One region of the Ensifer sp. 22521 genome, then DNA from elsewhere that is predicted to be linked to it. Evidence: predicted binding sites of a transcription regulator. Region 1 holds the regulator's gene; each other region holds the start of a gene.
What was found. Region 1 encodes LexA, which represses DNA repair genes until DNA is damaged. Its sites were predicted from a motif close to TGTTCNNNNTGTGTTCNG; they were not measured.

Region 1 (7,850 bases):
ATCCACGAGGGTGTCGCGAAACCATTGTTCGCCTTTCCGCCAGTCGATCAGCAGGTCCTTGATGAGGAACGAGGCGGCGATCATCCGCACGCGATTGTGCATGTAGCCATGCCGCCAGAGCTGGCGCATGCCGGCGTCGACGATCGGGAAACCGGTCAAACCCTTGGTCCAGCGGGAAAAATCTCCTTCGTGGTCCAGCCAGCGGAAACGATCGAACCGGCGATCGAGATTGCGACGCGGGAGTTCGGGATAGTGAAACAACAGGTGGTAGGAGAATTCGCGCCAGGTGATTTCCTTGCGAAAGGTGGCAATGCCTTCACCGCCATCGGTCTCGATTCCCTGCGTCGCGTGCCAGATCTGCGCCGGCGAGATTTCTCCGAAGGCGAGGTGAGGAGAGAGCAGGGATGTGCCGTCAGCCTCTGGACGGTCCCGGCGCACTTTGTAGTCTGCAAGCTTTTCGTCGATAAATTCGTCGAGGCGGGTGGTCGCGCCTTTTTCCCCCGGCATCCATATTTCACTGAACGTCGCTGCCCAGTTCGGTTTCGTTGGCAGAAGCGACCACGCGTCAAGCTGTTCTGAAGGGGGCCAGCTTTCCGGCGTCGCGATCTTTTGCGGCTCGTCGATCGGCGGAGCCGGCTCAACCTTCGCTTCGAGCGCGCGCCAGAAAGGCGTGAACACGCGATAGGGCCCGCCGGTCGTCGTCAGCAAGCGCATGGGCTCGTGCAGCAATTGCCCGGCAAAGCTCTCGGCCGCGATGCCCTGAGCCGCGAGTGCTTTCTTCAGGGCTATATCGGTGGCGATGCCGCACGGGTCGTAGCGGCGATTCCAATGGACACGCTTCGATCCCGATAGGCGCGACACCTCACTGAGGACGTCCAGCGGGTCGCCGGAGCGGAGAATGAGTCGCGAGCCGAGCCGGCCCAGTCGAGCCTCCAACACTTCCAGCGAATGGTGCAACCACCATTGCTGCGCCGTGCCCAGCGGACCGTTGCCGCTTCCGTGCGGCTCCCGGATATAGAGCGGAATGACGGCGGCCTCATTGGCCGCAGCCGCAAGGGCCCTGTTGTCGCCAAGGCGCAGGTCCTTGCGGAACCAGACGATGATGGGCGCCGCCTTTGTCATAGGTGCCGTCTAGGACTGGGATTGATCACCGGGGGAACTTAGGTGCAAAATGAAAAAGAGCCATTCGCATTTTCTGCAAATGGCTCTTTTTGAAACTGGCTCCCCGGGCCGGATTCGAACCGGCGACCTGTCGATTAACAGTCGAATGCTCTACCGCTGAGCTACCAGGGATCATCCGCGCCGCTGTTTCGCTGTGCGCTTCAGAAGTGAGGCTGCTAATACGCATGCTTTTCCGATTTGCCAAGCGGTTTTTTCAAAAAAAATGACAAGTTCGGTTGCCAGGCTGTGGAGAAGTCCCCAATTGTGGGAAAAGATGCCGGATAGGGAATGATGAATAAAAACAGGAAGCAGACGCATTTCGGGATTGATCCGCAGACGCGTCAGATCGTGCTCGGGAAGTGGCGCATCACGCTGCCGGAATCACCACTGCTGCGTATCCTGTTGGGCTCGCTCCTGATCTTCTTTGGTTTTCTCGGCTTTCTGCCGGTGCTCGGCTTCTGGATGATACCGTTGGGCCTCATCGTGCTTTCTCACGATATCCCATCCGTCCGCCGTCGCCGGCGTCGGCTGGCTGTCTGGTGGGCGCGCTGGCGCGGACGAGCCAATTCTTCGAACGGCTCGTGAACCGGAGCTATTGCGGTCAACCGTCCCGGATGCCTCGGCTTCGATTCTCTGCCAATTGATTCCCAGCGAAGCGGCTGAACCCTTTGTTGAGGGAGGCCGCCGAAAACTTTTCGGCAACCCATCAAACGCATAATGCGGTCGCGAATCAGGATGGGAACGCATGGCCAAAGCCACTACGAAACGTCGAAGCCGGAATTCCGGTCGGAGCAGGGGCAAACAAGGCGGTATGGCGCCGTGGTATCTGGCCGCCGCACTCACTGTCGGCGGCGTGGTCGCTTACGATCATCGCGCCGAACTGAAACATTGGCCGGTGGTATCGGACGTGGTCGCGTCCACGTCCCGACACGAGTCGAGGCCGAAGCCCGTTCGTGTCGCGCAGAAAGCGGACGAGCGTCCCGCGCAACAGGCGGAGAAGCGGAAGCCGAATCCGGTGACAAGAGTTGCCCTTGCCGCTCCGGTGCCGTCCGTTGACGTCGGCGCCAAGGCGCCGACACCCGTGGTGCGGCCCAGTGAGGAAGTGAAGACGGCATCCGTTCGCACGGATCAGTTTTATTTCTGCGGGATTCGCAACGACAACTGCGTGATCGACGGCGCCACCTTCCTGTACCACGGCGAAACGATCCGCGTCGCAGACGTCGATGCGCCGCGTATTCGCCAGGCAAGCTGCGACAAGGAACGTTCGCGCGGCTTCTATGCCAAGCAGCGCCTGCGCGAATTGTTGAATGCGGGTGACTTCAGGCTGGAAACGGCGAGCGGCCGTCAGGATGCCAAGGCCGGTGAAAAGCTGCGGCTGGTCACCCGCGGCGACCAGTCTATCGGGCGTGTGCTCGTATCCGAGGGGCTGGTGCGGCCGTGGACAGGACACGCGACGCCCTGGTGTTGAGGCCACCCCAGATGCGATCGGCGGAGGTTCGCGATCGCTCTGTGGAAAGTATCCGTCTTACAAATCGACGGCGCGTTTTTCGGAAAATGCCTCTTGCGGTTTTTCTGCAATCATTCTAAATCCGCGCCAACGCTCGGTTATCCGAGCTGTGAGGCCTCGTGGCGGAGTGGTGACGCAGAGGACTGCAAATCCTTGTACCCCGGTTCAATTCCGGGCGAGGCCTCCAATAACTCTCACCTCATTTTAGTGCGGATAGACGTTCTGCCTCAGGGCAGAGCGATTGTGTGTGTTTGCCTCCACACGCCCGCACAAGCCACGTCTTCTAAGCCACTATCGGATCTTATCGCTTCGGTGAAATCGGTAGAGGGGGAACGATGACTCCGCTGACATCAGCCGCATCGGTAGCGTCCGTCATCATCAAAACGGAGGCAATCGCATATATGAAGACGAAACTTGTCCTGACGGCCTTGGCCCTCTTCGCTGCGACCACATTTGAGGCGCAGGCAGAGGATCTGGTTTTCAAGCTGAAGAACAACACCAACGCAGTGCTGACGAACTTCTATACGTCGCCTGTGGGCGTCAATGAGTGGGAAGACGATGTTTTCGGCCGGCAGGTGCTGAACCCAGGGGAAGACATGGAGATCACCATCGCCGACGGCCGGGAGGTCTGCAAGTACGACATGCGCTTCGAGTTCGAAGAAGGCTCCGGCCTCGATACGACCGAAGACATGCAGGACCTCTGCGAGCTCGGCGAGTACACCATCCACGAGTAAGAGGCGTGCCTTCAGGTCGCCTTCAATAAACAGAGCCTCGCAGCCGCAAGCGGTGGCGAGGCTCGGTCGGATGCCAGGTTTCCCTCGGAATCAGTGGTAGCGGCGGATCAGCCCGACGAGCTTGCCCTGGATCTTCACCCGATCGGGCCCAAAAATCCTTGTTTCGTAGGCAGGGTTCGCGGCTTCGAGCGCGATCGATGCGCCCTTGCGCCGGAAGCGCTTCAGCGTCGCTTCCTCATCATCCACGAGCGCCACGATGATATCGCCGGGATTGGCCGTATTGCCATTGCGGATGATCACCGTGTCGCCGTCAAAGATGCCGGCTTCGATCATCGAGTCGCCCTTGACTTCGAGAGCGTAGTGTTCGCCGTTGCCGATCATGTCGAGCGGTATGGTAATGTCGTGCGTGTTGTTCTGGATCGCCGAGATCGGCACACCGGCAGCGATGCGGCCCATGACCGGGACGGAAACCGATGTGTTGTCGGCCACGGGCGTGGGCTTTGGCGGTGCGGCAGGAGCGGCCGCTGGCGCCTTGCCGAGGCTGCCCTCGATCACGCTGGGCGAGAAGCCGCGGCGGGGCTGCTGCTGGCTTGACGCGTAGGCTTCCGGAAGCTTGATGACCTCGAGCGCGCGGGCTCGGTTCGGCAGACGGCGAATGAACCCGCGTTCTTCGAGTGCCGTGATCAGACGGTGAATGCCGGACTTCGACGCCAGGTCGAGCGCATCCTTCATTTCATCGAATGATGGTGGGACGCCTGACTCCTTCATGCGTTCGTGAATGAAGAGAAGCAATTCCTGTTGCTTGCGGGTCAGCATGGCACGTCGCTCCCAGAGGCGTGAAACAAATCAAGAACAGACACTATCTGTTCCATATGTGTTCCGCAAGTGCCTAAAATTCCGTGAATTCAGACAATTGGCGCGTCTGTGCGTGTCGATTGGTCACTTTTACGGGAGCAGAGCGGGTTTGGGCGATGATCGTGCCCAAACGGAGGGCCGTGGGGCAGCGCGTTGCGCGACGGCACGGCGATTCGAACGAATCGCGAGCGTTTTTGTGCAAAGAGGCTAGGCCGGCTGCGTGGCGGCGCAGGCGTCTTCGAATTCCTTCACCGTCTCGGCGCTGTTGTCTTCTGGAAGTACGGCATCCGCCGCATCGGTCGCGACCGGCCTGTCGCCATCATAGACGAACGACTGGATGTAGAACGCGATCGCACCCTTCCACACCTTGCGTCCATCGATCTGATGGCACGGCACGGCGCTCTCGAAATCGGTCTGAAGTTCGTCCACCGTGGCGGCGCTGAGCTTGACGTCAGGCATATTAGGCGACGCGACTATCGAAGCGAGAAGCAGGGCGGCAAGCACGGTGATCGTCCACTTTGATGCAAGGGTGGGACTACGGGGCGGTTAACGATGTGAACCGCGCTTTCGTTCCGAAGTCCAGCAAGCTTGGCGATCACTGTCATGTGTTCAACAGCTCTTTGAGTGCAGGCTGTGGCCGTTTTGCGCCAGGGGCACGCAGCGGCGAAGCCGCCTCAGCCTGGCGCGCCGTCCGCGCTGCAATCGCTTGGGTTGCGCCAAGTCGCGGCCTCGCTGCCGGCGTGCACAAATCCGTGTTGTGAAGATGCCGCACGTCTCGACAGGTTGCGGGAAAAATGGGGTGGTTGCATGCGTAGATTGTCGTTGGCGGTTCTCTGTCTGTTGGTGGCGGCGGGAGCGGCCGCTGCTGAAGAAGGGCGTTCGAATATCTGGAAGGAGATCAATGCCTGGACGGTGGGCTCCGATCCGTCCTTGGGCGGCTCGTGCTATGCGGCGACGAGCTACGACGGCGGAATGATCCTTCGAATCGGCTTTTATCCGAGAGGATCGGCGAACCTGGCGTTTCTTTCGATCGGCAATGCCAACTGGAAATCGATCGAGCCGCAGAGGGAGTATGACGTCGCCTTGCAGCTCGACCGTGGCCGCCAGTGGCCGGCTGTCGCGTTCGGCGTGGACCTCACAGGCTCGAAGGCTCTGGTCGTCAACTTCTCCAACACCGACTTCTTCACCGAATTCGTGCGCAAGAACACGCTGGCGCTGGCGTTCGAAGGGCGCGTGGTGGCGAGCCTCAGCCTGCGCGATTCGATGAAGGCCGTCAGCGAGATGTTCAAATGCCAGGAGGCGGTGATTGCGTTGATGCCAAACGGCGGGCAGGGGGCGGCCGCCGATCCGTTTGCGGGCGCTGGCGGGAATGCGCCAAACAATGACCCCTTTGCTGGCGGCGGCCAGACCAAGTCGTCGAAAGATCCCTTTGCCATGTGATCTTGGCGTGAGCGTCGTTCCGCTGGGAGGTGAATATTCCTAAGATTTTGCATGGGTGCGGGTTACCCACCCTCGACAGTCACGCGGCGACCTATCAAAATGCGGGCAAACGGGGGATTTGCATGCGTAGATTGCTGTTCGGATTGGTGAGCTGTCTGATGGCCACGGGACCGGCCGTGGCTGAGGACTCCGAGATCATCAAATGGAAGGAAGTCGGCGCTGGACCGTTGCTTCCGACACGTCGATGGAAGGCTCGTGTTTCATCACGTCGATGTTCGAAGGCGGAATCAGGCTGCGCCTGGGGTTCTATCCCAAGGGCTCCGAATCGCCGCTCTACATGAGTTTCGCCAGCGACGACTGGAAGTCGCTCGAGGTCGGCAAGGACTATGACCTGACGTTCCGCTTCGACAAGAGCGATCCCTGGAGTGCGGCGGCGACCGCCGCCGGCGACGAGAGCGGCAAGTTCCTCTTCGTGAACGTCACCGATGCGGAATTCCTGACGGGGTTCGTGCGCAAAAGGACGTTGGCGATCGCCTTTGACGATCGCGTTGTCGCAAACCTCAGTTTGCGCGGCACCGGCCCGGCGGCGGAAGAACTCCTGAAATGCCAGCGGGCCGTGGATGAGATCATCGCCGACGAGGGCCGCAAATCCAAGGAGAAGAAGTCCGATCCGTTCAACGCGCCGAGCGAGAAACGCTCAGCGCGTGATCCGTTCAGCCTCTAACCCGCGGCTTGCGTGAAGGGCGGAGGGCCCAGTCGTCGTCTGCCCGAGGCGAACCAGACGGCGCTGACGCCTGCCGACGTACGCTCATTAAAGTGAAGCACCGCCAGGGATGGCGGTCCATCGTCGGACTATATTCCTTGGGAAAATGGCGGACAGGGTGGGATTCGAACCCACGGTACGGTTTCCCGTACGCTGGTTTTCAAGACCAGAGCCTTAAACCACTCGGCCACCTGTCCTTGCCTGAAGTCGCAGTCAACTGCTTACCGGGCACGGCGTTATTGCGCGAAGCCCTGTCGCTTTGCAAGATTTAACATGCGTCGCTGAAAGATTTTCTCGATGGCCGGACTGGAGTGCGCGGGCACGCTCCGCCGGTAACCATCTGTAAACCATAACGCATGAAATCCGGCGCTGATCTGTGGATGAGTTCGCATTTTCGCCTTGTTGCTGTCATGTTTAATCGACTGTTCCGTTTCGGGACGCCGAGATTTCCGCTGGGGGCACGAGCGGAAGGTTTCGAGTACGGCTTATTCGATCGATGTTGTGGGACAGATGACATCCAGTAAAAATGCGGCATATCTGGTCAAGGGACTGCGCCTTGCGGCAATTCCTGCGCTGTGCGTAACGCTCGCGGCCTGCGGATCCACGTCGAGCATCAAAAAGAAGCCGCGGAGCAAGGAATACTTCGCCGAATCCGTTTACGGCGTGAAGGCGAGCCCGCGCGTTGCCACCGGTAACAACATCCCCAAGGGCGGCGGACGCTATCAGGTCGGCAAGGCCTATCAGGTCAAGGGCAAGTGGTATCAGCCGAGGGAAGACTTCGGCTACAACAAGACCGGTACGGCTTCCTGGTACGGCTCGGCCTTTCATGGTCGCCTGACCGCCAACGGCGAGGTCTATGACAAGGCCCATCTGTCGGCCGCCCATCCGACGTTCCCGCTGCCGAGCTACGCGCGCGTCACCAACATGGAAAACGGTACGTCCGTCATTGTGCGCGTCAACGATCGCGGCCCCTATGAATTCGGCCGGATCATCGACGTTTCCTCGAAGACGGCCGACATGCTCGATATCAAGCGCAAGGGCAGCGCGCAGGTGCGCGTGCAATATGTCGGCCGCGCGCCGCTTGAAGGCAACGACATGCCCTATCTGATGGCGTCCTACGTTCAGAAGGGCGAACGTGGCCCGAGCGTGATGCCGGAAGGCCAGATCGCGACCGGCGTAATGGTCGCCTCCAACGAGCCGTTCCGCAAACAGAGCCTTGGCACGATCACCGTCCCCGCACAGGCCTCGCTCGATGTTGGCGAACCGATGACGGCGCTCGCAGCTCCCGTGCCGCAGTTCGCCCAGCCGCAATCGCTGAACGAGTTCGTGATGCTGCCGGAAATCGGCCCGATCCCGCGTGAGCGGCCCGAGTTCATCCCGATGCCCGATG
Region 2 (7,850 bases), on a different contig from region 1:
CCGATCGGCGGTAACCTCAGCCACGAATTCATCATCCTCGCCGACACCGGCGAATCTGAAGTCTACTGCCACAAGGATTTCCTCGGCTTCGATATTCCGGGCGAAGAAACCAACTTCGAGGACGTCGCCGGCCTGAAGGCGATCTTCGACAAGTGGACCTCGCGTTACGCCGCAACATCGGAAATGCACGACGAGGCCGCCTTCAATGCGGTTGCCGAAGGCGACCGCCTGTCGGCCCGCGGCATTGAGGTCGGCCACATCTTCTACTTTGGCACCAAGTATTCCGAAGCCATGGGCGCCAAGGTTCTCGGCCCCGACGGCAAGGAGCATGCCGTGCACATGGGCTCCTACGGCATCGGCCCGACCCGCCTCGTGCCGGCGATCATCGAAGCGTCGCATGACGACAACGGCGTCATCTGGCCGAAGTCGATCTCGCCGTTCGATGGCGTCATCATCAACATGAAAGCGGGCGATGCCGCTTGCGACGGCGCCTGCGAGACGCTCTACTCCGAACTCGGCAAGGCGGGATTCGACACACTGCTCGACGACACGGACGACCGCGCCGGTGCAAAGTTCGCGACTGCGGACCTGATCGGTGTCCCGGTCCAGATCATCGTCGGCCCGCGTTCGATCGCCAACGGCGAAGTCGAGGTCAAGGATCGCAAGACCGGCGAGCGCGAGACCATGACCGTCGAAGCTGCGATCAACAAGCTGATAGCAACGAAGTGAAGAGGCGAGGGAAGGCAGGATGACCGCCGTGACTGAAGATCAGGTGCAGGCCGCAACGCAGCCTGAAAAGTCCTCCAGCCGTCCCTTTTCCGCCTTTGAGCGCATGGTGGCGTGGCGCTACCTGCGTTCCAGGCGCAAGGAAGCCTTCATTTCGGTTATCGCCGGCTTCTCCTTCATCGGCATCATGCTCGGCGTTGCGACGCTAATCATCGTCATGGCCGTGATGAACGGGTTCCGCACCGAGCTCATTTCCCGCATTCTCGGCATCAACGGTCACATGATCGTGCAGCCGATCGACGGGCCACTCAACAACTATGCGGAGCTGGCGACCAAGTTCTCGGGCGTCAAGGGCGTCACCATGGCAATCCCGTTGGTCGAGGGCCAGGTTCTGGCGCAAGGCATCGGCGACAGTTCTACTGGTGCTCTGGTGCGCGGCATCCGCGCCGACGATCTCGGCAAGATGAAGTCGGTCTCCGACCATATCCAGTCCGGCGACATGGTCGGCTTTGCCTCCGGCTCCGGTGTCGCGATCGGCTCCCGCATGGCCGAGCAACTCGGCATTCGCGTCGGCGGAACAATCACGCTGACCTCGCCCAATGGCGACGTGACGCCGCTTGGCATGAATCCGCGCGTCAAGGCTTACACCGTCTCGGCGATCTACGAGATCGGCATGTCGGAATACGACTCGACGATCATCTTCATGCCGCTTGAAGAGGCGCAGCTTTTCTTCAACGCGGAGGGGCTTGCGCAGTCGATCGAGATCTTCGTCGAGCATCCTGATGTCGTCGACGAACTGCGCCAGCCGATCGAGGATGCCGCGGGACGACAGATCTTCATTACCGACTGGCGCGACCGCAACAAGACCTTCTTCTCGGCGCTCGAAGTCGAGCGCAACGTCATGTTCATGATCCTGACGCTGATCGTGCTGGTCGCCGCGCTGAACATCATTTCCGGCCTGATCATGCTGGTGAAGGACAAGGGCAGCGACATCGCGATTCTCAGAACGATGGGCGCGACCTCCGGCTCGGTGATGCGCATCTTCTTCATGACGGGTGCCGCGATCGGCGCGGCGGGAACGGTCGCGGGCGTGGCGCTCGGCGTCGTCGTCTGCCTCAACATCGAATCCATTCGGCAGTTCTTCTCCTGGATCTCTGGAACCACACTTTTCAGCCCAGAGCTCTATTTCCTGAGCCAGCTTCCGGCCGACATGAATGCCGATGAGACCGCGCTCGTCATCGTCATGGCACTTACCCTTTCCTTCCTCGCCACAATCTTCCCGGCCTGGCGTGCTTCGCGCCTCGATCCGGTGCAGGCCCTGCGTTACGAATGACAAGGACATCAACTGAATGAATGCGCGCGTGGCACTGCAGCTTTCCGGCGTCGAGCGACACTACGGGGAAGGCGAAACGTTCCTGTCCATCCTCAAGGGTGCGGATTTTACCCTGAGAAGTGGCGAGACGGTTGCGCTGGTCGCGCCTTCGGGAACCGGCAAGTCGACGCTCCTGCATGTCGCCGGCCTGCTGGAGCGCCCGGATGGCGGCGAAGTGCTGGTCAACGGCGTCTCCTGTGGTGGCCTCAACGACGATCGGCGCACGGCGATCCGCCGCAACGAGATCGGCTTCGTCTACCAGTTTCATCATCTGCTTCCCGAGTTCTCGGCACTTGAGAACATCATGATGCCACAGCTGATCGCCGGCTTGCCCAAGGCTGAGGCCGCCGATAGGGCAAGGGCGCTGCTCGACTACATGCGCATCGGTCACCGTGCCGATCATCGCCCGACGGAGCTCTCCGGCGGCGAGCAGCAGCGCGTCGCGATCGCGCGCGCCGTCGCCAACGCGCCGCTCGTGCTTCTTGCGGACGAGCCGACAGGCAATCTCGATCCGGAAACCGCCGGCTATGTCTTTGAAGCGCTTGAGGCGCTCGCGCGCCAGTCGGGTCTCGCGGCCCTGATCGCCACGCACAATCATGAACTCGCCGGGCTGATGGATCGGCGCGTGACGATCGAGGACGGCAAAGTCGTCGAGATGAACTGATGGCACCGGCCGAGCGGGCGCATTGATCGCCCAGCGCCGTTGCCGCTCACTGTCTTTGGCCAGCGCGGAAGAAACGTCTCACAGTTCACGTCCCACGCCGCCCTGGGCGCGGCGTACGCGTCTTCTGGCGCCGCTTTTAACGCCGGATCAGCCCGCCACGATAGTCGAGTTCGTAAGCTTCCTCGCCATCGACGAAGATGACCTCGCGGCCGGAAAAATGTTCGGTGTCGCCGCGGCTGCTATCGATGTAGTAGCCATGTGCATGCCGAAACTCCATACCGCCGAGGAAGTGCCGCTTCTCACGATACATCGCCTGTAGCGCAGCCTTGATGACCAGACCTGCCTTCTCTCCAGTTATGAGCTCGGGGCGCATAATCCGGCCGAAGTAGTTCATCGCCCAGCGCGGTTCGCCATCCTGCCAGACCGTTTCCTGTCCTGCAAAATCGGTTCCGCCGTAATAGCTGTCGAGATAGCGCCAACTGCCCGTTTCGTAGCCGATGTCATGGGAGCCTTGGCGAGAGGAAGGCCGCGGCACGCCGCCGCCGACATAGGTTTTCGATTTGGCTTCGACGATTTTGTTCGAGCGCGGCCATGTGGGTTCCTCATATGTTCTGGCCGAGGATGCCGTGGTCCGTGTTGGTTGTAAAGAACAAATAGAGAACAATCACCTGATTACTGAACGCCGCAAGCCTTCTGGCCGCGATCGTCGTTCCAGTCCTTGAGCAGGACGAGTTCGCCCTTGGTGGCTATGGCCTTGTCGTTGGATTTGCCCTTGCCTGTCAGAACGTTGAGGTCGCACTTCAACGTGTTGTCTAGATCGAGTGTATCGTAGGATGAGTAGGTATAGCCGGCGACCACGAACTCGAAATTGCGGTAGGCGACCGTCAGTTTCTGTTCCCAGCGGTCACGTCCGATGGAATCGTTGTGGCTGGAGATGAGCAAAGAACCGCTCGGCAGCGCCTCGACCCACGGCGCCTGTCCGGCAAAGTCAAAGTCGCCCCAAATCTTGTTCGGGATCGCCGCCTTCAGCTCAAGAGCGCCATTCTCACCGGTCAGATAGAGATAGACACCGTTGTCATCGTCGCTTCCATCTGCGGGGCGCACGATCAGGGCGAGGTCCGCGTCACCGTCCTTGTTCCAGTCGCCGGTCGCCGCGGAGACGATGCGGGCAGGGTCGATCGTTTCGGCCGCGGAGGCGACGGCCGGAACCAGAAACAGCAATGGCAGAATCAGGCGTGCATGCATGTCGGAACGCTCCGCTTGGTTGTTCCTCTTGATATGCGGGCGCGGCGCTTTCCTCAAGCGGCTTCCTGGCAGTTAACCTGCATTCGACTGCCGTGTTAACCATCGTCAACAGAACGTCTGTGCTCGGCTTGACGCGTGAACAAAAATAGAACAAAGTAAAAACATAACGGAAAAGGAGCCATGTTATGACTGATTTTGTTCGTGACCTCGCCGCCTTCGCTTCGATGAGCCTGTTCATCGCAAGCATCTCTTTCATCGCGCTCGGCCTCTGAGGAGCGTCGATATTTCCTCTCAAGCACCTCCCGAAATGCGCCCCCTGGATTGAATAAGGGGGGCGACGTGTCAGGTGAAACTGGACATGTCGGGTGATAAACGGGATATCCTGCCGACCAGACAGGAATCAGGGTGCGAATAATGGCAGACGACGGCAAAGCAGCATCGAGCGAGGCGCTTGGTTCGGACCCGCAGTTTGTGCATCTGCGCGTCCACTCGGCCTTCTCCCTGCTCGAAGGTGCGCTGCCGCTGAAGAAGGTCATCGGCAAGGCGGTTGCCGATAATCAGCCGGCGATCGGGATCGCCGACACCAACAATCTCTTTGCCGCGCTCGAGTTTTCGCAGAAAGCAGCCGACGACGGACTGCAACCGATTACCGGCTGCCAGCTTTCCATCGACATGGAAGACGAGGCGGATGGCGAACGGCGCGGCCACGCGCAACATCTCGCGAAGCTGCCCGCGATCGTCCTGATCGCCGCGACCGATGATGGTTACACCCGGCTCGTGGATCTGGTGAGCCGTGCCTATCTCAGCGGCGAGGGCAGCCAGGCGACTCGGATCACGCGCTCCTGGCTTGCCGAAAACGGTACGGACGGATTGATCGCGCTGACCGGTGCGTCGGGCGGTCCGGTGGACCTGGCCCTGAAGGCGGGCTCGACGGCACTGGCCGAAGCGCGTCTCGAGGCGCTGCATGATCTCTTCGGCGACCGGCTCTATATCGAGCTGCAGCGGCACGGCGGATTTGACCGCCGCCATGAGAGCCGGATTATCGACCTTGCATACAAGTTCGACATTCCGCTGGTTGCCACCAACGAAGCCTTCTTTCCGTCACCGTCCGACTATGACGCCCATGACGCCCTGATGGCGGTCGCGCACAACGCGATGGTTTCGGACGACAGCCGCTTCCGCCTGACGCCGGACCACTACCTCAAGAGCCGCAAGGAGATGGCTGCGCTTTTTGCCGATCTGCCGGAGGCGCTGGAAAACACTGTCGAGATCGCACGGCGCTGCTCTTTCATGCTGAAGACCCGCGGACCGATCCTGCCGCGCTTTACCGGCGCCACCGCAGATCCGGAAGAGGCGGAGCGCGCCGAGGCGGACGAACTGCGCCGCCAGGCGGAGGAGGGGCTCGAAGAGCGTCTCGCCAGGCTCGGCATGGCGCCCGGCTATAGCGAAGAGGAGTATCGCGAGCGCCTGGCCTTCGAACTCGGCGTTATCGAGCGCATGAAGTTCCCCGGCTACTTCCTGATCGTTGCCGACTTCATCAAATGGGCGAAGCAGCACGATATTCCCGTTGGGCCGGGCCGTGGTTCGGGTGCAGGGTCGCTCGTTGCCTATGCGCTGACGATTACCGACGTCGATCCGATGCGCTTCTCGCTGCTGTTCGAGCGCTTCCTCAATCCCGAGCGCGTCTCGATGCCCGACTTCGACATCGACTTCTGCCAGGACCGGCGCGAAGAGGTGATCCGCTACGTGCAGCGCAAGTATGGTCGCGAGCAGGTGGCGCAGATCATCACCTTCGGTTCGCTGCAGGCGCGTGCCGCACTGCGCGACGTCGGCCGCGTGCTCGAAATGCCCTATGGCCAGGTCGACAAGATCTGCAAGCTGGTGCCGAACAACCCGGCCAATCCGACGCCGCTCTCCAAGGCGATCGAGGAAGAGCCACGCCTGCAGGAGGAAGCCGAGAAGGAGCCAGTCGTCGCGCGGCTTCTCGACATCGCCCAGAAGATCGAAGGCCTCTATCGCCACGCCTCGACCCACGCCGCCGGTATCGTGATCGGCGACCGTCCGCTGTCTCAGCTCGTGCCGATGTATCGCGATCCGCGCTCCGACATGCCGGTCACCCAGTTCAACATGAAATGGGTGGAGCAGGCGGGCCTCGTCAAGTTCGACTTCCTCGGCCTGAAGACCCTGACCGTATTGAAGGTCGCGGTCGATTTCGTGAAGCAGCGCGGCATCGAGGTTGATCTGGCGAGCATCCCGCTCGACGACCCGAAGACCTATGAGATGCTGTCGCGCGGCGAAACGGTTGGCGTGTTCCAGGTGGAAAGCGCCGGCATGCGCAAGGCGCTGATCGGCATGCGGCCCGACTGCATCGAGGATATCATCGCGCTGGTGGCGCTCTATCGCCCGGGCCCGATGGAGAACATTCCGGTCTACAATGCCCGCAAGCATGGCGAGGAAGAAGTCGAGTCGATCCATCCGAAGATCGATCATCTGCTCAAGGAAACGCAGGGCGTTATCGTCTACCAGGAGCAGGTGATGCAGATCGCCCAGGTGCTCTCGGGCTACTCGCTCGGCGAGGCCGATCTTCTGCGCCGCGCCATGGGTAAGAAGATCAAGGAGGAGATGGACAAGCAGCGCGCCCGCTTCGTCGACGGCGCGGTGAAGAACGAGGTGTCGAAGCCGCAGGCGGACCTGATCTTCGACCTGCTCGCCAAGTTCGCCAACTACGGCTTCAACAAGTCGCACGCAGCGGCCTACGCCATCGTCTCCTACCAGACCGCCTATATGAAGGCGCACTATCCGGTGGAGTTCCTGGCGGCGTCGATGACGCTCGACATGTCCAACACGGAAAAGGTCAACGACTTCCGTCAGGACGCAAAGCGCCTGGGCATCGAGGTGATTGCACCGTCGGTGCAGTCTTCATTCCGACATTTCCAGACGGGCGAAAACCGCATCTATTATTCGCTTGCCGCAATCAAGGGCGTGGGCGAATCCGCGGTTGAGCATATCGTCGAAGTGCGCGGCGACCGGACCTTCGTGAGCCTTGAGGATTTCTGCCTCAGGATCGACCCCAAGCTTCTCAACCGTCGCGTCTTCGAAAGCCTGATCGCTGCCGGTGCGTTCGAATGCTTCGGCTATGACCGTGCGGAACTGGTCGGCGGGCTCGACCGCATCCTCGGCTTCGCCCAGCGTGCGCAGGAGAACAAGACGAGCGGCCAGAGCGACATGTTCGGGGCAGGGGCGGCAACCGGGCCGGAGCGTATCGCGCTCCCGACCTACACGCCCTGGCTCGCTTCGGAGAAGCTGCATCGCGAATTCCAGGTGCTGGGTTTCTACCTCTCCGCCCACCCGCTCGACACCTACAATGCGCTGCTCGCCAAGATGCGCGTGCAGACCTTCGGCGATTTCGCCGGCGCGGTGAAGAAGGGGGCAACCGCCGGCCGGCTTGCCGGCACAGTGACCTCGAAGCAGGAGCGCAAGACGCGCACCGGCAACAAGATGGGAATCGTCGCCTTCTCGGATTCTTCGGGCCAATTCGAGGCCGTGCTGTTCTCCGAAATGCTGCACCAGTATCGCGACCTCTTGGAGCCGGGCAAATCGCTGGTCATGACCGTTGCCGCCGAGGAGCGGCCGGAAGGCATCGGGCTGCGCATCCAGACCCTGCGCTCGCTCGAGGAAGAATCGCTGCAACTGCAGAAGGCGCTGCGCGTCTATGTGCGCGATTCCGGCCCACTGAAATCGATCGCCTCGCACCTCAACACCAGGGGCGACGGTCTCGTCTCCTTCGTCGTCATCAAGGACAACGGTCAGCGCGAGATCGAGGTGGAACTGAGCGAGAAGTTC
Region 3 (7,850 bases), on a different contig from region 1:
CGGCATCGAAACCAAGCACATCCCCGTCGGCCCGATGGGCGTGACGGCAGACGCGGTAACGAGCATGGTCGATGCGCTCGACGAGTTCCAGCGCCCGATGCTCGGCTATTGCCGCTCCGGCGCGCGCTCGACGGCCGTCTACCAGCAGACCCAGCATATCCGCGGCTGAGCCAGGCTCCAGTTCTATAGATCGCGCTCGGCCGCGTTCGTGTGATCGAACGACGGAGGATCGGCATGGCCGAAGCGCATCTGATTTCGCGTGAGCAATGGGCGGATGAGCCCGAGGTCTGGAAGGGCGAATTCGAGGGCGGCGCCTTTGGCGCCGGACTCTCGGTGATCTTCGTTTCCACGGACGAGATCGGCTACGGGCCGAAGCTGCACCGCCATCCCTATCCCGAGACCTTCATCGTACGCGTCGGCCGGGCGCGCTTCACCGTCGGCGATCGCACGATCAACGCCGAAGCCGGCCAGATCGTCGTGGCGCCGGCCAACGTGCCGCACAAGTTCGAGAATCTCGGGCCGGGGCGCTTGGAGACGACCGACCTGCATGCGGCCGGTACGTTCTCGACGGAATGGCTGGAGTAGGCGGCTCGGGTCGCAGGATAGGGTCGGTTGCAGGCGTGGCTATTTCCCGCGCCGCCGACGCGGCGCTGCTGGATTCCTGTGACAAGCACAGGAATGAGGGAATGCCAGGAGATGCTGCCGCATAGTTATGCCTGGTTTCCACGGAGGCTGACTACGTCGGATGACCGGGGTGCTAGGTCCCAACGCCCTCATTCCTGTGCTTGTCACAGGAATCCAGCCACGGCGCGTCCGCGCCGTGATTGAACCTTCGCCAACAAGACCCGATCAGCCGTTCCTGATATCCGTCAACGTGCGCGTCGGCGTGATCGCTTCGGGATCGAGCTTGATCTCGATGATTGCCGGCTTGCCGCTGGCGCGCGCCCTGAGGAATGCATCGGCGAACTCTTCCGTCTTCTCGACCGTTTCGCCGTGGCCGCCATAGGCGCGGGCGAGCGCCGCAAAATCCGGATTGGTGAGGTCGGTGGCGCTGACGCGGCCGGGATATTCACGCTCCTGGTGCATGCGGATCGTGCCGTAGATGCCGTTGTTGACGACAACGGTGATGATCGGCAGGCGGTAGCGCACGGCGGTCGCGAATTCCTGTCCATGCATCAGGAAACAGCCGTCGCCGGCAAAGCAGATGACCTCGCGATCCGGATGCAGCTGCTTGGCGGCAACGGCCGCCGGCAGGCCGTAGCCCATCGAGCCGGAAGCAGGTGCAGCCTGCGTCGCAAAGCGGCGGAAGCGGTGGAAGCGATGCACCCAGGTGGCATAGTTGCCGGCACCGTTGGTGAAGACCGTATCCTGAGGCACGTTCGCCTCGATCCAGTTCATGATCTGGCCCATCTGCACCGCACCAGGTCCGGTCTCCGGCGGGGTCGACCACTTGAGATAGGCCGCGTGCATGATTTCGCTGCGCTCGGACCAGACGGGTTCGCCTGCGGGCGCAAGGCCCTCGAGGGCGGCGACGAAGTCGTTCGGGCTTGCGGCGATCGCCAGCTCCGGCCGGTAGACGCGGCCGAGTTCGGAACTATCGGGATACACATGCACCAGCGTCTGGCGCGGGTAGGGGCTATCCATCAGCGTGTAGCCGGAGGACGGCATTTCGGAGAAGCGGCCGCCGAGAAGCAGCACGAGATCCGCTTCCTTGATCTCCTTGGCGAGTGCCGGGTTGATGCCGATGCCGACATCGCCGGCATACATCGGATGCAGGTGATCGAAGAGCATCTGGCGGCGGAAGGAGCAGCCGACGGGCAGCTTCCAGCGCTCGGCGAAGCGCTGGAAATCCGCCACGCTTTCCGAGGTCCAGCGGGTGCCGCCGATAATGGCGATCGGCCGCTTGGCGGCGGCAAGCATTTCGCCGAGCCGCTTTACCTGCGCCGGGCCCGGATGGCCTTCGACCGGCTGGTAGGGCTTGGCGGCCGGCGCCTCGGCGCTGCGGGTCAGCATGTCTTCGGGCAGCGTCAGCACGACGGGGCCGGGGCGGCCGGACGTGGCGACGGCGAAGGCGCGGGTGACGAATTCCGGAATGCGGGCGGGATCGTCGATCTCGCCCACCCATTTGGCCACTTCGGTGAAGGCGCGGCGGTACTCGATCTCCTGGAAGGCTTCGCGCTCGCGCGCCTCGCTCTGCACCTGGCCGATGAAGAGGATCATCGGAATCGAGTCCTGCCGTGCGACATGGAGACCCGCCGAAGCGTTGGTCGCGCCGGGGCCGCGGGTCACCATGCAGATGCCGGGCTCACCGGTCAGCCGGCCCCAGGCATCCGCCATCATTGCGGCGCCGCCTTCCTGGCGGCAGACGAGCACGTCGATGTCGGTGTCATAGAGCGCATCCAGCACGGCCAGGTAGCTTTCCCCCGGCACGCAGGCGATGCGTTTCACGCCATTGGCGACGAGTGCGTCGACGACGAGCTGGCCTCCAGTTTTCATGATCTTCCTCCCGATGGTCTTTCTTTTGTAGTCTGATTGTTGTTGTCAGATGGCTGGCGACACCGGAGCGACGCTCGTGTCCTTGTGTATGCGGCGCTCGCGCCAGATGATGTAGAGGCCGGAGCCGATGATGATGGCGATGCCGAGCCACTTCAGTGCATCAGGCAGATCGCCGAAAACGAGCCAGCCGAAGATCGTCGCCGAGACGATTTCGAGATATTGCAGCGGCGCCAGCACTGAAGCCGGGGCGGCGCGATAGGCATAGACGCCGAGCACGCCGGAGATGGTGGCGGTGACGCCGACGCCGAGCAGATAGTACCAGGTGTAGTCCTGCGGCCAGACCGGATCGAAGATGCCGGAACCCGTGCCTTCGCCGAAATAGAGCAGCACGAGGCAGAAGAGCCCGCCCCAGATGCCGGCATGAAATTGCATCGACCAGGGGTCCTCGTTCTGCGCGACCATGCGGGTGACGAGCAGGAACACGGCAAGGCCGAAGGCGGCGACAACAGGCAGAAGCGCGATCCAGCCGACCTCCTGCATGCTCGGCTGGATGACGAGCAGCGCACCGAAGAAGCCGACGCCGCAGGCGGTGTAACGCCGCCAGCCGATGGTCTCTTTCAGGAAGATGCTGCCGAGGATCGTCAGGATGATCGGCTCGACGAAGAAGATCGCAATTGCGTCGGCAACCTCCATCACCTTCAGCGTGGTGATGAAGGAGAGCATCGTCACGACCAGGAGGCCGCCGCGCAACGCATGGAGCCCGGTCTTGCGCCAGGTGAGATCAAAGAGGCTGCCGCGGAAGAGCACGATCGGCAGGATGAAGACGACCTGAAGCAGGAACCGGACGGCGGTGATTTCGGCCGAGGGGACGGTCGCGATCGCCAGCTTGGCGAAGATGTCGATCAGCGGCGACAGGAGCACCGAGATCACCATCAGCGTCAGCCCGAAGGAGATGCGGTTGTGGTCTGTGGCGATCTTTTGAAGAGACATGTCGGCCATGATATTTCCGGTCAGCGCCTGCCTGCGATGGCGCCCAAGCACCAGGCGGCGAAGTCCGCCGTCGCCTGTTCCCGGCCGAGTTCGTTGAGGGTCTCGTGGCGCATGCCGTCATAAACGGTGACGGTAACGTTGGTCAGACCGGCCGCTTTCATCTTGGCGCCGAGCCAGCGAATGGCATTGCCCATCTCGGTTGACGGGTCGGCGCTGCCGCCGACGAGATGAATGGGCAGGTCCTTGCGGAGCCGCGTCAGCCGGTCGGGCCGGGCGCCGCCGAAGGATAGCCGGAAAAGGTCGAGCCAGAGCGAGACGGTCGCATCGAAACCGCAGAGCGGGTCGGCCGCGTATTTCGCGACCTCGGCATCGTCGCGCGAGAGCCAGTCGAGATCGGTCTTGCGATCCTTGATCGCGCCGCCCCACATGCCGAAGGTAAGCTTGGTCAGGAGCGGGCTCGGCACATCCGAACCCTTCAGCGCCTTCTCGATTTTCAGGATCATCTGGCCGCCGCGGCCGGCGAGGCCGGGACGGAAATTGGAGTTCCAGACGGCGAGCGCATCATAGAGGCCGGGATCAGCCTCGGCTGCGTTCAGCGCAATCAGCCCGCCCATGGAATGGCCGAAGAGGATGACCGGAAGACCCGGATGGGCGGCGGTCGCGATTTCGCGCACAGCCCGGATATCGGCGAAGATCTTGTCGAGGCCGTCGCGGCTCGAAAACATGCCGAGCGGGGCGTCGGGCGCGCGCGTCTCGCCATGGCCGCGATGGTCGTGGGCATAGACCTGGAAGCCATACGCGGCCATCGCTTCGGCAAAGCGGGCGTAGCGGCCGGAATGTTCGGCAAGGCCGTGGCTGATGAGGAGGATGCCGCGCGCATGAGCGGTCGCGGGGAAATGGCGCCAGCTCAAGGTGGCTCCGGTCGGGCTCTGATGTGTCTTCACCTGCCCGAACACGATTTCCCCCGGCAACAACGACAGACCAATTCGATATCAAATCGATTTGCAAGGCAAAGGCAATCGCCGCTTGTTGCTCGTTGCGCATGAGGTCACACGCGAATGTGCGCTCATCTTAATTAAGAGTTGCAATTTTCCCGTTTTGAGCGATATTCGTTCCTGTTTTGTTTCCGCAGGAGGATATCATGGTTAGTTTCTGTAAGGCGATATCGGGTCCGATGGCAGGACTGCTGGCGGCGTTGGCGCTGTTCCTTGCGCCGGCCGCCTTTGCTGCCGGCGAGGAAATGTCGGAACAAGGGGGTTCCGAAGGCGCGACCAGCCGCACGGAATATGTGCTGGCGGTGAGCTGGCAGCCGGGCTTCTGCGAAACGCGGCCGCAACGCAAGGAATGCGAAAGCCAGACCGCAGAGCGTTTCGACGCCACCAATCTCTCGCTGCATGGCCTCTGGCCCCTGCGCAAAAGCTATTGCGGGGTAACGGCCGAGGTGCGCGCGCAGGATCGCAAGGGCAGCTGGCTTGAACTGCCGAAACTCGCCATGGCAGACGACACGGCGGCGCGGCTGCTGATCGCCATGCCCGGCGTGCAATCCGGCCTCGACCGGCACCAGTGGCTGCGCAGCGGCACCTGCCAGAGCGGCTCGATCGACGACTATTTCTCGGCGCAGCTGCGCATGCTGGAGGAGCTCAACCGCTCGGCGGTCGGCGCGCTGTTCCGTCAGCGCATCGGCTCCGAACTCGACGAGGCGACGATCAAGCAGGCCTTCGACCAGAGTTTTGGCACTGGCGCCGGCGACCGGGTGCGCATGCGCTGCCAGACGGTTCAGGGGCGCAGCATCATCACCGGGTTGACGATCGGGCTGACCGGCGACGTCATGAAGGCGTCCAGCCTCGCACCGCTGATCCAGGCGGCGGGGCCGACCGAGTTCAAATGCGCCAAGGGTATTGCCGATACGGCCGGGCGAAGCTGACCCGCTTTGCAGGCACTGTTCTTCGGCAGCGAATGTGCTGGAGGCGCAGGGTTGCCGCATGGGATAGGTGGGGGGACAAGCCGAGGCGAATGCCTTTGCTCATTGCCCCCTTCCTATAATTCGCCTACATAGCGGGCAAATTTCCTTTCCCTGCGGAGCATTCCCTTATGGCACGTCAGTTCATCTATCATATGGCCGGACTTAATAAGTCCTACGGCGCGAAGAAGGTTCTCGAGAACGTTCATCTGTCGTTCTACCCGGACGCCAAGATCGGTATCCTCGGCCCGAACGGCGCCGGTAAGTCGACGGTTCTGCGCATCATGGCCGGCCTCGACAAGGAATTCACCGGCGAAGCCTGGGTAGCCGAGGGTGCCACCGTCGGCTATCTGCCGCAGGAGCCGCAGCTCGATCCGACGAAGACGGTGCTTGAGAACGCGATGGAAGGCGTTGCCAAGAAGACCGCGATCGTCGAGCGCTACAACGAACTGATGATGAACTATTCCGACGAGACGGCGGAAGAGGGCGCGAAGCTCCAGGACATCATCGACAGCCAGAACCTCTGGGATCTCGAAAGCCAGGTCGAGATGGCCATGGAAGCGCTGCGCTGCCCGCCGGGTGATGCCGACGTCACCAGCCTTTCCGGCGGTGAAAAGCGCCGTGTCGCGCTCTGCAAGCTGCTGCTGTCGCAGCCGGACCTCCTGCTGCTCGACGAACCGACCAACCACCTTGACGCCGAGACCATCGCCTGGCTCGAAAAGCACCTGCGCGAATATCCGGGCGCCGTGCTGATGATCACCCACGACCGCTACTTCCTCGACAACGTCACCGGCTGGATCCTCGAGCTCGACCGTGGCCGCAGCATTCCCTACGAAGGCAACTACTCGGCCTATCTCGTCGCCAAGGCCAAGCGCATGCAGCAGGAGGGCCGTGAAGAGGCCTCCCGCCAGAAGGCGATTGCCCGCGAACAGGAGTGGATCGCATCGAGCCCCAAGGCCCGCCAAGCCAAGTCCAAGGCACGTATCCGCTCCTATGACGAACTGGTCAACGCGGCGGAAAACCAGCGTCCGGGCGACGCGCAGATCATCATCCCGGTCGGCGAACGTCTCGGCCAGGTGGTCATCGAGATGGAGGGCGTTACCAAGGGCTACGGCGATCGCCTGCTGATCGACGGCCTGTCGCTGAAGCTGCCGCCGGGCGGCATCGTCGGCATAATCGGCGCGAACGGCGCCGGTAAGACGACGCTTTTCCGCATGATCACAGGCCAGGAGCAGGTCGATAGCGGCTCGATCCGCATCGGCGACACTGTGCATCTCGGTTATGTCGACCAGAGCCGCGATGCGCTCGACGGCAACAAGACCGTGTGGGAAGAAATCTCCGGCGGTGCCGAAGTCATCAAGCTCGGCAAGTACGAGATGAACTCGCGCGCCTATTGCTCGACCTTCAACTTCAAGGGCGGCGACCAGCAGCAGAAGGTCGGCAACCTCTCAGGTGGTCAGCGCAACCGCGTTCACCTCGCCAAGATGCTGAAGGCCGGCGGCAACGTGCTGCTGCTCGACGAACCGACCAACGACCTCGACACCGAGACGCTCGCAGCACTCGAAGTCGCGCTGGAAAACTTCGCCGGCTGCGCCGTTATCATCAGCCACGACCGCATGTTCCTCGACCGCCTGGCAACGCACATCCTCGCCTTTGAAGGCGACAGCCAGGTCGAATGGTTCGAAGGCAACTTCGAAGACTACGAGAAGGACAAGATCCGCCGCCTCGGCCCGGACTCGGTCAACCCGAAGCGCGTCACCTACAAGCGCCTGACGCGCTGATCAGAGCCAAGGCGCCGCATTTCCTTGCGGCGCCCAGCGCACCGCGGCAGCGCCGCGAACGCTGGAACTGAAAGTCTATTGTACGGGAACGGGCGAAGCGCAGGCTCCGCCCGTTTTCCTTTGCATGCCCTGTTCCGCAAGCGTCATTGTTCGGCCTTTCCGCGCAAATCCGCTTGCACCGACCTCGCAAATCACATAAACATATCTTTATGTGTTGATGGGGATCGCGATGGCTGTTCAGAAAGAACTGGGTCTGGATGCGCTGGTGGACGTGCTGAAGGCGGCAGGAGAGCCGACCCGCATGCGTCTCGTCGCCTTGCTTGCCGCCGGCGACCTCACCGTTACCGATCTCACCGAAATTCTCGGGCAATCGCAGCCGCGTATTTCGCGGCACCTGAAGCTGCTTGCCGAAGTCGAGCTCATCGACCGTTATCAGGAAGGCGCCTGGGCCTATTTCCGTCTCAGGCAGGAGGGTGCCCGTGTTGGGCTCGTGCGGGCCATGCTGGCGTCGGCGTCCGCTGACGACGCGGTGCTTTCGCGCGATGCGGCGCGGCTGACCACCCTGAAGAAGGCGAGGGCCGAGAAGGCGCAGGCCTATTTCAGCCGCAACGCCGCCGGCTGGG

Region 2: a site for LexA is predicted at 4,143-4,160, ahead of ACTJKE_RS10065 (FG-GAP repeat protein). Genes of this name have one in related genera too.
Region 3: a site for LexA is predicted at 4,597-4,614, ahead of ACTJKE_RS25695 (ribonuclease T2). Genes of this name have one in related genera too.

What each region holds. Positions count from the first base shown of each region.
Region 1 is NZ_JBQENM010000009.1:38,537-46,386, forward strand. It holds gene ACTJKE_RS15260 (cryptochrome/photolyase family protein) at 1-1,122, opposite strand, end outside; tRNA gene ACTJKE_RS15265 (tRNA-Asn) at 1,219-1,293, opposite strand; gene ACTJKE_RS15270 (hypothetical protein) at 1,453-1,746, shown strand; gene ACTJKE_RS15275 (thermonuclease family protein) at 1,973-2,629, shown strand; tRNA gene ACTJKE_RS15280 (tRNA-Cys) at 2,782-2,855, shown strand; gene ACTJKE_RS15285 (hypothetical protein) at 3,070-3,402, shown strand; gene lexA (transcriptional repressor LexA) at 3,493-4,218, opposite strand; gene ACTJKE_RS15295 (hypothetical protein) at 4,465-4,761, opposite strand; gene ACTJKE_RS15300 (hypothetical protein) at 4,882-5,697, shown strand; gene ACTJKE_RS15305 (hypothetical protein) at 5,900-6,421, shown strand; tRNA gene ACTJKE_RS15310 (tRNA-Ser) at 6,568-6,657, opposite strand; gene ACTJKE_RS15315 (septal ring lytic transglycosylase RlpA family protein) at 6,971-7,850, shown strand, end outside.
Region 2 is NZ_JBQENM010000006.1:53,980-61,829, reverse strand. It holds gene proS (proline--tRNA ligase) at 1-729, shown strand, start outside; gene ACTJKE_RS10080 (lipoprotein-releasing ABC transporter permease subunit) at 749-2,059, shown strand; gene ACTJKE_RS10075 (ABC transporter ATP-binding protein) at 2,076-2,762, shown strand; gene ACTJKE_RS10070 (DUF5680 domain-containing protein) at 2,899-3,297, opposite strand; gene ACTJKE_RS10065 (FG-GAP repeat protein) at 3,435-4,007, opposite strand; gene dnaE (DNA polymerase III subunit alpha) at 4,422-7,850, shown strand, end outside.
Region 3 is NZ_JBQENM010000020.1:1,623-9,472, reverse strand. It holds gene ACTJKE_RS25720 (TIGR01244 family sulfur transferase) at 1-169, shown strand, start outside; gene ACTJKE_RS25715 (cupin domain-containing protein) at 235-585, shown strand; gene ACTJKE_RS25710 (thiamine pyrophosphate-binding protein) at 850-2,496, opposite strand; gene ACTJKE_RS25705 (DMT family transporter) at 2,542-3,495, opposite strand; gene ACTJKE_RS25700 (alpha/beta fold hydrolase) at 3,507-4,442, opposite strand; gene ACTJKE_RS25695 (ribonuclease T2) at 4,628-5,410, shown strand; gene ettA (energy-dependent translational throttle protein EttA) at 5,578-7,227, shown strand; gene ACTJKE_RS25685 (metalloregulator ArsR/SmtB family transcription factor) at 7,457-7,850, shown strand, end outside.